One region of the Cobetia sp. 1AS1 genome, then DNA from elsewhere that is predicted to be linked to it. Evidence: predicted binding sites of a transcription regulator. Region 1 holds the regulator's gene; each other region holds the start of a gene.
The links. The regulator sigma-54, encoded in region 1, starts transcription at its own class of promoters, with help from an activator protein. The targets are predictions, from matches to a motif close to TGGCACNNNNNTTGCTNT.
Positions count from the first base shown of each region.

Region 2: a site for sigma-54 is predicted at 1,236-1,253, ahead of QD280_RS02820 (putative urea ABC transporter substrate-binding protein). Genes of this name have one in related genera too.
Region 3: a site for sigma-54 is predicted at 2,071-2,088, ahead of QD280_RS07650 (P-II family nitrogen regulator). Genes of this name have one in related genera too.
Region 4: a site for sigma-54 is predicted at 1,459-1,476, ahead of QD280_RS03120 (aminomethyltransferase family protein). Genes of this name have one in related genera too.

Region 1 is NZ_JARWKU010000004.1:129,499-132,603, forward strand. Features, by position in the region: gene QD280_RS09190 (PTS sugar transporter subunit IIA) at 1-17, opposite strand, end outside; gene raiA (ribosome-associated translation inhibitor RaiA) at 27-335, opposite strand; gene QD280_RS09200 (RNA polymerase factor sigma-54) at 996-2,444, opposite strand; gene lptB (LPS export ABC transporter ATP-binding protein) at 2,678-3,105, opposite strand, start outside.
Region 2 is NZ_JARWKU010000001.1:666,344-669,448, reverse strand. Features, by position in the region: gene QD280_RS02825 (hypothetical protein) at 16-858, opposite strand; guanidine-I (ykkC/yxkD leader) riboswitch at 1,300-1,408, shown strand; gene QD280_RS02820 (putative urea ABC transporter substrate-binding protein) at 1,462-2,610, shown strand; gene QD280_RS02815 (ABC transporter permease subunit) at 2,719-3,105, shown strand, end outside.
Region 3 is NZ_JARWKU010000003.1:101,948-105,052, reverse strand. Features, by position in the region: gene glnK (P-II family nitrogen regulator) at 1-218, opposite strand, end outside; gene QD280_RS07655 (ammonium transporter) at 368-1,615, opposite strand; gene QD280_RS07650 (P-II family nitrogen regulator) at 1,647-1,985, opposite strand; gene QD280_RS07645 (accessory factor UbiK family protein) at 2,423-2,797, shown strand; gene QD280_RS07640 (hypothetical protein) at 2,892-3,105, opposite strand, start outside.
Region 4 is NZ_JARWKU010000001.1:734,198-737,302, forward strand. Features, by position in the region: gene QD280_RS03120 (aminomethyltransferase family protein) at 83-1,228, opposite strand; gene glnT (type III glutamate--ammonia ligase) at 1,914-3,105, shown strand, end outside.

The DNA of each region.
Region 1 (3,105 bases):
ATCTGATCAAGTGTCATGGCTGAAGGTCAACGGGTCCCGGTGCCCTGAGAGCGAGCCTGGGACTTTTCCTTGTGTTTGACCAGCTGGCGATCCAGCTTGTCGGCGAGCGCGTCGATGGCAGCGTACATGTTGGGGTCTTCTGCCAGGGCGTGGAGGTCAGCGCCTGCCGCGTGCAAGGTGCAGGCAGCCTGCTGGCGCTCCTTCTCGATCGACAGTGTCACCTGAACATTGGTGATGTTGTCGTAATGCCGTTCGAGGCGAGCGAGCTTCTCGTTGACGTAATCGCGGAGAGGATCGGTAAGTTCCACATGATGCCCGGTGATATTCACTTGCATGGACACGCTCCTTTATCCAGCGGGTTGCCATTCAATTGTAACCCTTTTTGACTACGAGCAAACCCTGATCGGACGCTCTGCAACAGGCTTGACGGCCACCGTCTGGCGATGTTTTCGCACCCTTGCCAGTGGCGTCAGATGTCGTGAGCGTCTGTACCGACAATGCCCAAGCTTTGCGCAAAGATCAACGCTGCGCTGCATCGTGGCTCAGTGCTTGTCTTCAACTCAGTGAGGGGTATCGGAGTGGACTTCAAGGGCACGTCTGATGGGTGGTGCGTGAAAGACGCGCAAGAAGGCGGGTTTTCGTCGCCAATCCCTGCATGTACGTCACCTTTCAGGCGCTCCGATTGCGTGGAGCAAGCGGCGTTCCGGGAGGTTCACCGGGTGTCATCCAGGTGCAATACGCGCAAAAGTGACTTTAAAAACATGCGATTGACGGTGAATGACGCTGCCGTAACGGCGGTTTTTTACCGTCATCCTGCGCGCCGTCATGTGCCATGACGGGCAATTGGCGAGCGGTTGCCGGGATGACAGGGAACGCGACAGGCGTACCGCTGCCCGCGAAGTCAGAGGCTGATGAGCGGAAAATCCAGCGCTTGAGGTTGGCGGCGGCTGCCATTGTGGAGGTGAAAGCAGGGCATGGCAGCCGCAGGTGACGGGTCAGGCCAGACGCTTGCGCTCGCTGGAGGAGGGGATGCCCATCGCTTCGCGATACTTGGCCACGGTACGGCGTGCGACCTCGATGCCATCGCTGGCGAGCAGATCGACCAGCCGCGAGTCGGAGAGAGGCTTGCGGGCCGGCTCTTCCGCGATCAGCTTGCGGATGCGGGCACGAATGGCGGTGCTTGAGTGGGCGTCGCCATTGCCGCTGCCACCGACCTGGCTCGAGAAGAAGAACTTGAGCTCGAAGACGCCGCGCGGGGTGTGGATGTACTTCTGGGTCGTGACCCGCGAGATGGTCGATTCGTGCATCTCGACCACTTCGGCGATGTTGGCCAGAATCAGCGGCTTCATGCCTTCCTCGCCTTGCTCGAGGAAGTCGATCTGGCGTGCCATGATCTCGCGGCCGACCTTGAGCAGGGTGTCATTGCGTGATGACAGGCTCTTCATCAGCCAGCGCGCTTCCTGCAGGTTGTCCTTGAGGAAGGTGTTGTCGGCGGACTTGTCGGCACGCTTGATCAGTGCGGCGTATTCCGGCTGGATGCGCAGCTTGGGCAGCGCTTCCGGGTTGAGCTCGACCTGCCAGCCATGCCGGGTATGGCGCACCAGCAGATCAGGGATCACGTAATCGCTGGCGGGCTCGCCCCAGGCGGATGCCGGACGCGGATCGAGCGCACGTACCAGGCGAATGACGTGGTCCAGCTCGTCATCGTCAAGGCTCAGGCGCCGCTTGAGCAGCTTGCGATCATCGTTGCCCAGTGCCTCGAGGAATTGGCGTACCAGGCGGCGCGCCTGCGCCAGCAGCGGCAGATCATCCGGCAGCAGCGCCAGTTGCAGCAGCAGGCATTCGCGCAGATCACGGGCAAAGACGCCGGTCGGGTCGAACTGCTGCAGACGCAGCAATACCTGCTCGAGCTCGGAGGCCTTGAGGCCGGGCAGGCCCTGGCCACGCAGGCCATCGACCAGCTCATCGAGAGACAGGCTCAGATAGCCGGCACCGTCGACGGCATCGATCAGGCTCTCCGCCATCTGGCGTTCACGGCCATCGAGGTCGGTCATCGCCAGCTGCCAGCGCAGGTGGTCCTGCAGGCTCTCGACGCTGGTATTGCGATCGAAGTCCGGCCCTTCTTCGCTCCCGCTGCCACTGCCGGAGCTGGTCAGGCTACCGGCGTGGTCCTGGTAGAGGTCCGACCAGTCACTGTCGAGGGGGTATTCCTCGGGAATCTCGCTCGAGGAGTCGGCAGTGGAGATCTCGCTCGAATCCTGTGTCTCGACGACATCCAGCGACTCGTAGTCCTCGTCGAGCTCCAACATGGGGTTGGACTCGAGGGCTTGCTGAATCTCCTGACGCAGGTCGAGCGTCGACAGCTGCAGCAGCTGGATCGCTTGCTGGAGCTGCGGCGTCATGGTCAGCGAGGTGCCGAGGCGGAGTTGCAGGGTGGGTTTCATGGAGTCAGTCAATTCACGGCAAAGGAACGTGCTTACTACGCTATACCGTGACTCGGGGCACTGACAAGAGGTTGTCGTGAATATTCAAGCAACTTGCATGCCATGTTTCCACCAAGGTGGTATGGACGTCATGCATGCGTCTGATGTCAGACATGAAAAAGCCGCTACGCGATAAAATCACGCAGCGGCTTTCGAAGCTTTCGCCTCCGGTGGGCTCAGCGCAGCCGCTGACCCTAGAGCGTGAACTCGTGGCCCAGGTAGACGTCGCGCACCTGCTGGTTGGCCAGGATGGAGTCCGCATCACCGTGGGCGATGATCTGGCCATCGCCGACGATATAGGCGGTGTCACAGATATCGAGTGTCTCGCGCACGTTGTGGTCGGTGATCAGCACGCCGATGCCACGATCGCGCAGTTGGCGCACGATGCTCTTGATCTCGCCCACCGAGATGGGGTCGACGCCGGCGAAGGGCTCATCGAGCAGTACGAAGTCCGGCTCGGTGGCAAGCGCCCGGGCGATCTCGACCCGTCGACGCTCGCCGCCGGACAGGCTCATGCCGGCGCTGGCGCGGATGTGCGTGATGCTGAATTCCTCGAGCAACTCTTCAAGGCGTGCCTTGCGGCCATTGCGATCCAGGTCCTTGCGGGTCTCCAGGATCGCCA
Region 2 (3,105 bases), on a different contig from region 1:
ATCAATTTTATTAGCTTATTTATTTTTGCTAGGCAATTCATTACTATGCTCGCAATCACTGACATAAAACACATAATCATTATCGACGCCTTCCCTTACTATTGATACTCGGCCAGATGGGAGAAGAACAATTCTCTCAGAACCATTTAGGTTTTTACATATAAACCCACCACTACTTGATTTATTCTCGTGATAAGAGTACTGCACAAAATATTTCTCAAAAGAAATTCGGACAAAGTCATGTGTCAAGTAATGAGCGACAAAACTAAGAAACGCTATACACAATGAAACCACACAAATATAAAATAGCGACAAGCTAAGATCTTTCCCCTTAACCTCAATATATTTTAAGTAGAATGCAAGTAAAGCCAGAATTAAAAAAAACTGTACAACTACTACCCACAAAGCTCCACTAAGGAAAAAAACAAAAAAGTAGATAAATGTATCAAAAACAGACGGATAAACCCCTGTTAGCTGTGCTATGTAACCTGAGGAAATTGAATTGACATAGGATACTATCAAAACACCCATAACCAAAAAAATAATTCTAATAGTAAAAAGTCTTAACAACATAAAAATCTTATCCCTCAAAAGGATACAAGCATACTCTAAAGAGACAACGAACGGAACAAGAACAAATATTAGTATATAGTAATTATGATGAACGGAAAACAGAACATGATAAACATAGGCAAACACTAACGCTGAAATCATGAAAAAATTAAGCACAGAAGGTATATGTTTTTTCCAAGAGCGATGACCCTCACTCGACGAATTTATATCGTGCACGCGACATAACCAGCCTAATAAGCCAGAGAGCAATACCAACCAATAAATGAAAACTAATAATTCTTTCAAAAAAAGACTCCTTTATAACACATAGAACCAAGCTTTTAAAATACCAAATACCTGCTTAGATAAAGCTCACCAATGCATAAAAATTAAATATCAGAACTCCACCAATATTTGAAAACCACTTTTCCTCAAAACTTAATCACCAACTAACAATAGACCTATGCTTTATATATAAGTTATACAAAAACAACTAAAATTGCATCAAAACACTTCTATAACTTTTCTCTAAGGGCCACTGAACGGTACTGCAGCTCGAGTGACCTCACCGAGGTGCAAGAGACAGAAAAATTCATCAAATTGGTGCAGCGCACGCATTCGATATTCATAGCCATGTTGCAGAAGTTCTTATATATCATTGTTTTATATAAACAAATTCTCTTCGGCACACTTCCTGCTAGACATTCACCGAGGCACCGATAGGCATACAACAATCGAAAATCTACACCAATGGAGCGCTAGGGTTCCGGTGACTGGCTGATGGCCGTCACGACTGGTCCGAGAGCACTCGACCTCCAAGCTGGGGGTTACACGGCGGGACAAAAGCCCGGGAGACGCAAAGCCTGTAAAGGTCGGCGCCTCTCAATTTTTCCGCCGGAGATAACGACAATGACCCAGCTCACTCGCCTTTCCCAGTCCGCGACTTCCCCCTCGGATACCAGCGCCCAGGTGTCATCCGCTGCTGTCTCATCTGCTTCATCCGCCGTTTCCAGAAACGCTTCCAGACGTGCTGCGCTGGCCGGCGCCCTGCTGCTTGGCGCATCGCTGAGCCCGCAGGCCATGGCGCAGGATTCCTTCAGCGTGTGCTGGTCGGTGTATGCCGGCTGGATGCCGTGGGAATACGCGGACACCCAGGGCATCGTCGACAAGTGGGCCAAGAAGTACGACATCAATATCGATGTGGTGCAGGTCAACGATTACGTCGAGTCCATCAATCAGTACACCTCCGGCAATGTCGATGGCTGCGCCATGACCAACATGGACGCCCTCACCCTCCCCGCCGCCAGCAGCGTCGATTCCACCGCGCTGATTCTGGGCGACTACTCCGATGGCAATGACGGCGTGATGGTCCGCGATGGCGATTCCATCGAGTCCCTGAAGGACCGCGAGGTCAATCTGGTGCAGTTCAGTGTCTCCCACTACCTGCTGGCACGCGCACTGGACAGCGTCGGCATGAGCGAGCGCGACCTGACCACCACCAATACCGGCGATGCCGACATCGTGGCGCTGGCCAGCAACACCGACACCCAGGCAGTGGTGACCTGGAACCCGCAGCTGGCCACGCTCAAGGAGATGCCCGGCTACACCGAAGTCTTCAACTCCAGCGACATCCCCGGCGAGATTCTCGACCTGATGGTCGTCAATACCCAGACGCTGAAGGACAACCCGGACTTCGGCCACGCACTGGTCGGAGCCTGGTATGAGGTGATGGAGAAGATGAAGGCCGGTGACGAAGCCGCCCTCTCCCAGATGGCCGATGCCGCCGGCACCGACCTCGCCGGCTATCAGTCCCAGCTGGCCGCGACCCACATGTACTACACCCCCGCCGAGGCCGTGGCCGCCTTCAATGCGCCGAGCCTAAAGGACACCATGCAGCACATCGCCGACTTCAGCTTCGCGCAGGGCCTATTGGGCGAAGGCGCCCCGGATGCCGGCTTCATCGGTATCGAGACCCCCGCCGGTGTCATCGGCAATGAAGGCAACGTGATGCTGCGCTTCGACCCGAGCTACACCGCCGCACTGGCCGACAGCCAGTAACGCCACGCGGTGGATGCCGCACACGCTCCGCGGGGCAGCCTGCCTCGCGGATCGTGAACCGACCGCCTCCCTCGACCGCACCCTCGTTCGCACCCGTGGAGCCCGCGCATGAAACGCCTGATCAATCTGACACCCTCCCGTGGTGGCCGCTGGCTGCTCGGTGGCCTGCCCTTCGCGCTGCTGGCCATCCTCTACATCGTGCAGTCCAACCAGCGACTGCTCGACAACCCGAATGACCGACTGCTGCCGTCCTTCGCCGCCATGGGCGAGTCGTTCTCGCGACTGGCCACCGAGGTCAACGTGCGCACCGGCGACCTGCCGCTGTGGACCGACACCTTCGCCAGTCTCGAACGCCTGCTGGCCGGCGTGCTGATCAGTGCGCTGATCGGTCTGACCGTCGGCCTGCTCACCGGTGGCCTGCCGCTGCTGCGTGCCAAGCTGTCACCGCTGATCACCGTGCTGTCCCTGATTCCGCCGATGGCGATTCTGCCGATC
Region 3 (3,105 bases), on a different contig from region 1:
ACGGAATCGATCATGGCGTCATCCACCGCGACTTCCAGCTTCACCTTGGGAAGGAAGTCGACCACGTACTCGGCACCCCGATACAGCTCGGTATGGCCCTTCTGGCGGCCGAACCCCTTGACCTCGGTCACGGTGATACCCTGCACGCCAATCTCCGACAGGGATTCGCGCACGTCGTCGAGCTTGAATGGCTTGATGATGGCAGTGACCAGTTTCATCGTGTCTCTCCTTGGGTGATGGTGCGGGTAACGAGGCCTGCTCGTCACGCCGGTCTCTGACTCAAGCATACACCGCTTATCCAGTCAGGAAAAAAGACTCCCGCCAGGTGGCGGGAGTCTTGATGCTGCAGGTGCTGTCGCGTCCAGGCTTACTTGCGGCTGGAGGTGAATTCCGGATAGGCCTCCATACCACATTCGGCCAGATCCACACCTTCGTACTCTTCTTCCTCGCTGACGCGAATCCCCATGATGGCCTTGATGATCAGCCACACCACGAAGCTTGCGATGAACACCCAGGCGAAGATGGAGGCGGCGCCCAGCAGCTGTGCGGAGAAGGTGGCATCGTCATTGGTCAGCGGCACGGCCAGCAGACCCCAGAGACCGACCACACCGTGCACGGAGATGGCGCCGACCGGATCATCGATCTTCAGCTTGTCGAGACCGACGATGGAGAACACGACCAGCAGACCGCCGATGGCGCCGATCAGGGTGGCAGCACCGACGCTCGGTGCCAGCGGACCCGCAGTGATGGCGACCAGGCCAGCCAGCGCGCCGTTGAGGGCCATGGTCAGGTCAGCCTTGCGGAACCACAGACGGGCGAGGATCAGCGCGGCGATGACACCACCACAGGCGGCGGCATTGGTGTTGACGAAGACCTGAGCGACCGCGTTGGCCTCATCGATGTTGGACAGCACCAGCTCGGAGCCGCCGTTGAAGCCCAACCATCCCAGCCACAGGATGAAGGTACCCAGCGTGGCCAGCGGCAGGTTGGCGCCCGGGATGGCATTGATCTCGCCATTCTTGCCGTACTTGCCCTTGCGAGCGCCCAGCAGCAGCACGCCTGCCAGTGCGGCGGAAGCGCCGGCCATGTGCACGATGCCGGAACCGGCGAAGTCGCTGAAGCCCGCTGCGCTCAGGAAGCCGCCACCCCAGGTCCAGTAACCCTGCACCGGGTAGATGACGCCGGTCATGACCACGGCGAAGGCCAGGAAGGCCCACAGCTTCATGCGCTCGGCGACCGCACCGGAGACGATGGACATGGCGGTAGCCACGAACACGACCTGGAAGAAGAAGTCGGAACGTGCGCTGTAGTAGATGTCGCCACCGGAAGCGAGCGCTTCCTCAGCGGTATTCTCGGCACCGATCAGGAAGCCCAGGCTCGGCAGGAAGCCGCCTTCGGCGCTCGAGTACATGATGTGATACCCGACGACCATGTACATGGTGCAGGCGATGGCGAACAGCGCCACGTTCTTGGTCAGGATCTCGGTGGTGTTCTTGGCGCGGACCAGACCGGCCTCGAGCATGGCAAAGCCGGCTGCCATCCATAGCACCAGGGCGCCACAGACCAGGAAGTAGAAGGTATCAAGTGCGTACTTGACCTCGATGATCTCGTTCATGCGGGGTTCTCCTTGTTATTGTGCGCGGGGCTCAGACAGCGTCGGCGCCGCGTTCACCGGTGCGGATACGGATGACATCGTCCAGCGGAGTGACGAACAGCTTGCCGTCGCCGATCTTGCCGCTGTTGGCCGCCTGGGTGATGGCGTCCAGTACCGATTCCACACTGCTGTCATCGACAGCCACTTCAATCTTGACCTTGGGAAGGAAGTCGACGACGTACTCGGCACCGCGATACAGCTCGGTGTGCCCCTTCTGACGTCCGAAGCCCTTCACTTCGGTGACGGTAATCCCCTGCACGCCGTTGTCGGCCAGTGCTTCTCGCACGTCGTCCAACTTGAAGGGTTTGATGATGGCGGTGATCAGTTTCATGTGCTGCCCCCGTTCGCTACCGGAATGATCATTCTTGTTAAGCATGGCCAGTCAGATGAGCTGGCGGCCTGTTCCTGACAAGTGCATCGCACGAGATGTGCCATGCGGCTGAAAATCCTTGTAACTCATCTGGTTATCGCAGGATGGCTGACAGTCTTTCGGCCTGTGCAAAGATGGCTGAATCCGAAGGTCACCTGGCATGCACCGTAATGGTGCTGTTTCTGCGCCTTTGGGTGTGGGGGCAAGTGCTAATGTGGTGCAGGTGTGTGCCTGCCGATGAGGATTGTCTGGTGCAGGGCGATGCGGGGCATGCACCCGACTCCAGGGTTGCGTATCCTTGCAGCAGGACACGACGGCCCCATGTACAGGGGTGTCATCATTTTCTGACCGGCAGTCCGCACGACGCGGCCGCCGGCCCGCAACGGCTGAGGTGCAGCATGTTCAAGAATGACGTCATCGGGCGTATGGCCCAGCAGATCGGTGAGCGCCTGCAGGATGCCTCGCATGGCCCGGAAGAGCTGCAGAAGTCCGTGCAAGGGGTGATGCGCGGTGCCTTCGACCGCATGGAACTGGTCTCGCGTGAAGACTTCGACATCATGATGGATGTGCTGACGCGTACGCGCAGCCGCGTCGAGTCGTTGGAAAAGCAGGTCATCGCCCTCGAGGCACTGCTGGAAAAGCAGGGGCTGGTAGCGGGCAATGCACCGGCTGCCGAGCCCGCCACGCCAGTGGATGACGAGGGGGAAGCCGCGGTAGCGAAGCGTGAAGCCGCCAGTCACGCCGCGGAGATCGAGCGCCAGCGCGACGCCTGATTCCGTCAGGTGACGGCTGAACCAAAACCGCCACGCCCTTTCGGGGCGTGGCGGTTTTTTGCGTCATGGGCGCCGCTGATTCTGAGGGGCGGCCTCAGGCAGTCTGGGGACGAGTGCCCAGCATCCAGCGCACCAGACCTACCACTGAGGCGATGATCCAGAAGATCTCGATCACGAAGCTGGCGAGGTTGAAATTGATGCACAGGCTGATCAACAGCAGGATCGCCCCGCTCAGATTCATCAGGTTGTAGGTCAGGCTGCGGGCATCGAGTCTGCCGATCTGCAGCAGGAAGAAGGCGCCGACGACC
Region 4 (3,105 bases), on a different contig from region 1:
CAGGTTTCACGCTATCCAGCATCACGCGATTCGCGCTGTCGCCGCGGGGCTTGAGCTGTTGCCTCGTGGCTGTGGCGCGCGATCAGCCGCGAGCCAGACGCTTGGCCTTTTCCGGGTCATCGAAGGGCAGGGAATGGCTGATGGCCGAGAGGCTGGTCTCGCCGTCAGTGCCGGTCTTGAGGGTCAGCGGGGTGCCATGCTCGGCATAGCCGGGTTCGAGACGTGCCAGCGCCATGGAACGATCGCTCAGGCGCGAGTACATGCCCTGGGTGATGACACCGACACACTTGCCGTCGGCGTAGACCTTGTCACCGATCTGGGCGACGTCTTTCGAATCCAGCAGCACGCCATAGACCTTGACGCGCTCCTTGCCCTGCAGCGCGAAGTGTTCGCTGGCGCCACGGAATTCGGTCTTGCCCGGCGAGACGGTGAAGTCCAGTCCCAATTCCCACAAGGTGTCGCCCACCGGCTGGTCGGGGTACGGGTAGGTTTCGGAATTGTCCGCCGGGTAGAACAGCAGGTGGCTCTCGACCCGCAGCCAGTCAAGGGTGCCGAAGCTGCACGGCTTGATGCCCATGTCGGCACCCTCCGCGAGAATTTGTTCCCACAGAGAGGGGGCGTCCTTGGCCTTGCAGAAGATCTCGTAGCCACGCTCGCCGGTGTAGCCGGTGCGCGAGATCATCACGTGGCAGCCGAACAGCTGGGTCTGCAGATGGTGGAAGTAACGCAGCTCACGGATACCCGGCACGTGACGCTCCAGGAAATCCACCGCGACCGGCCCCTGCAGTGACATGTCATGCATGTCGTCATCGAAGGTCAGGCTGACGGCGCGTCCCAGGGCACTCTTGGCCAGCATTTCATTCGCGGTGCCCGTGCCGTGCACCACGAGGTAGGAGTTCGGCGCCAGGCAATAGACGATGCAGTCGTCGACGAACTTGCCGGCCTCATTCAAGACGCTGGCGTACACCGACTTGCCCGGATACAGCTTGGACATGTCCCGCGTGGTGACGTAATCCAGCACGGCCTGAGCATGCGGGCCATTGCAGTGGATCTTCTTGAGCCCCGAGACATCCATCAGACCGGCGCGGGTGCGAATGGTCTCGTGGTCATCGGCCGTGTCCGAGACGGCGTAATTCCAGGCGGTGCCCATGCCATTCCAGTCTTCAAGCTCCGCGCCCAGCTTGCGGTGTTGTTCGGCCAGTGCCGAGATGCGCCATGAATTCGCCATGCGTCCCTTTCTCCTGTGAGTCGTGCTGCCTAGCGTAAATGGGGGTGCCGTAGTCCTGCTGATGCTGGCGAAGATGGCGCGCAAGACGCGCATCCGCCGCAGGAGGTGTTGTTGTTCTTTCGCCTTTTCAGGCGCCTCTTCAGGCGCTTCACAAGGGCTTGTACCTGCTGCTTGCCTTGCCTGATCGCACGAGGAGCGATTCTTCAAAGGAAAGAAACATTCCTCATGGTTAAGCAAGGGGCTTGCCAATTCCGTCAAAGGCCATGGCCACGGCAGCCCTTGAGCGAGTCAGGCGCCGATTGTCAGCACGAATCAGGGCGTGAATATTAGCGCTTCGCGTCATTCTGGTGCGAAGAGAGGGCTTTGGGCACCGAAATGATGCCTATTTCGAGAAACGAGCAGGAACTCACTCAGGATCACTTGGCGTTTCCTGTTGGGTAAAACGAGCTTGGAAAATAAATTTCCATGCAAAACAGGAGGTTGGTGAAAAGTTCTGGGCGGCAACTGGTGAAATGGCATGCTGCATGCTTTTCTTTAGGGGAAATAAAGTTGACCAGCAGGAATCACAAAAACTCGTTTCATCCGCTATCTTGACGTGGCGAGTCACCACAAGGGGTCAGGTTTCCCGGGGTGGCAGACAGTGTCGAGGGAGATGGAACCCGGTCCGCTCTCAGAGGAAACCCAGATGTCACCCGAAAACGCGCAACAGTTCATCAAGGATCACGACATTCGCTATCTGCTGGCGCAGTTCGTGGATATTCATGGCGCTGCCAAGACCAAGTCCGTGCCGGCCAATTGCCTGATGGATGTGGTCGAGAAGGGCGCCGGCTTTGCCGGCTTCGCCGTCAGTGGTCTCGGCATGTCGCCGGAGGGGCCGGACTTCATGGCGCGGGGTGATCTGAGCTCGTTGTCGCTGGTGCCGTGGCAGCCGGGCTATGCGCGCATGGCCTGTGATGGCTACGTCAATGGGCAACCGTTCGCCAACGACAGCCGCGTGGTGCTGCTCAAGCAGCTGGAGCGCCTGAAGGAGAAGGGCTGGACGCTCAATACCGGGCTGGAGCCGGAATTCTCGCTGTTCCGCCGGGGGGGAGCGGGTGAGCTGTTGCCGGTGGACGAGAGCGATACCCTCGCCAAGCCCTGCTACGACTACAAGGGCCTGTCGCGTTCGCGTGAATTCCTCGAGCGTCTGGTCGAATCGCTGCAGGCGGTGGACTTCGACGTCTATCAGATCGATCACGAGGACGCCAACGGCCAGTTCGAGATCAACTACACCTACAGCGATGCGCTGACCTCGGCAGACCGCTTCACCTTCGTGCGCATGGCCGCCGGCGAGATCGCCAATGACCTGGGCATGGTGTGCTCCTTCATGCCCAAGCCGCTGGCGGACCGCCCGGGCAATGGCATGCACTTCCACCTGTCCGTGTGTGATGACACCGGGCGCAACCTGTTCGGCGATGATTCCGACGCCCAGGGCATGGGCCTGTCGCCGCTGGCGTACCACTTCCTCGGCGGCCTGCTGGCACATGCTCCGGCGCTGTGTGCCTTTGCCGCGCCGACCGTCAATTCCTACAAGCGTCTGGTCGGTGGTGGCAGCACCAGCGGCGCGACCTGGGCGCCGGTCTTCATCGCCTACGGGGACAACAACCGCTCGGCCATGGTGCGTGTGCCCTATGGTCGCCTCGAGTTCCGCCTGCCGGACGCCGGCTGTAACCCCTATCTCGTGCACGCCGCCATCATCGCGGCGGGGCTGGATGGCGTGGCGCGCAAGCTGGACCCGGGCACGCCCCACAACATCAATCTCTACTCGCTGACCCCGAGCGAATGCGCCGAGAAGGGCATCGAGAAGCTGCCGCAGAATCTTTCGCTGGCCATCGATG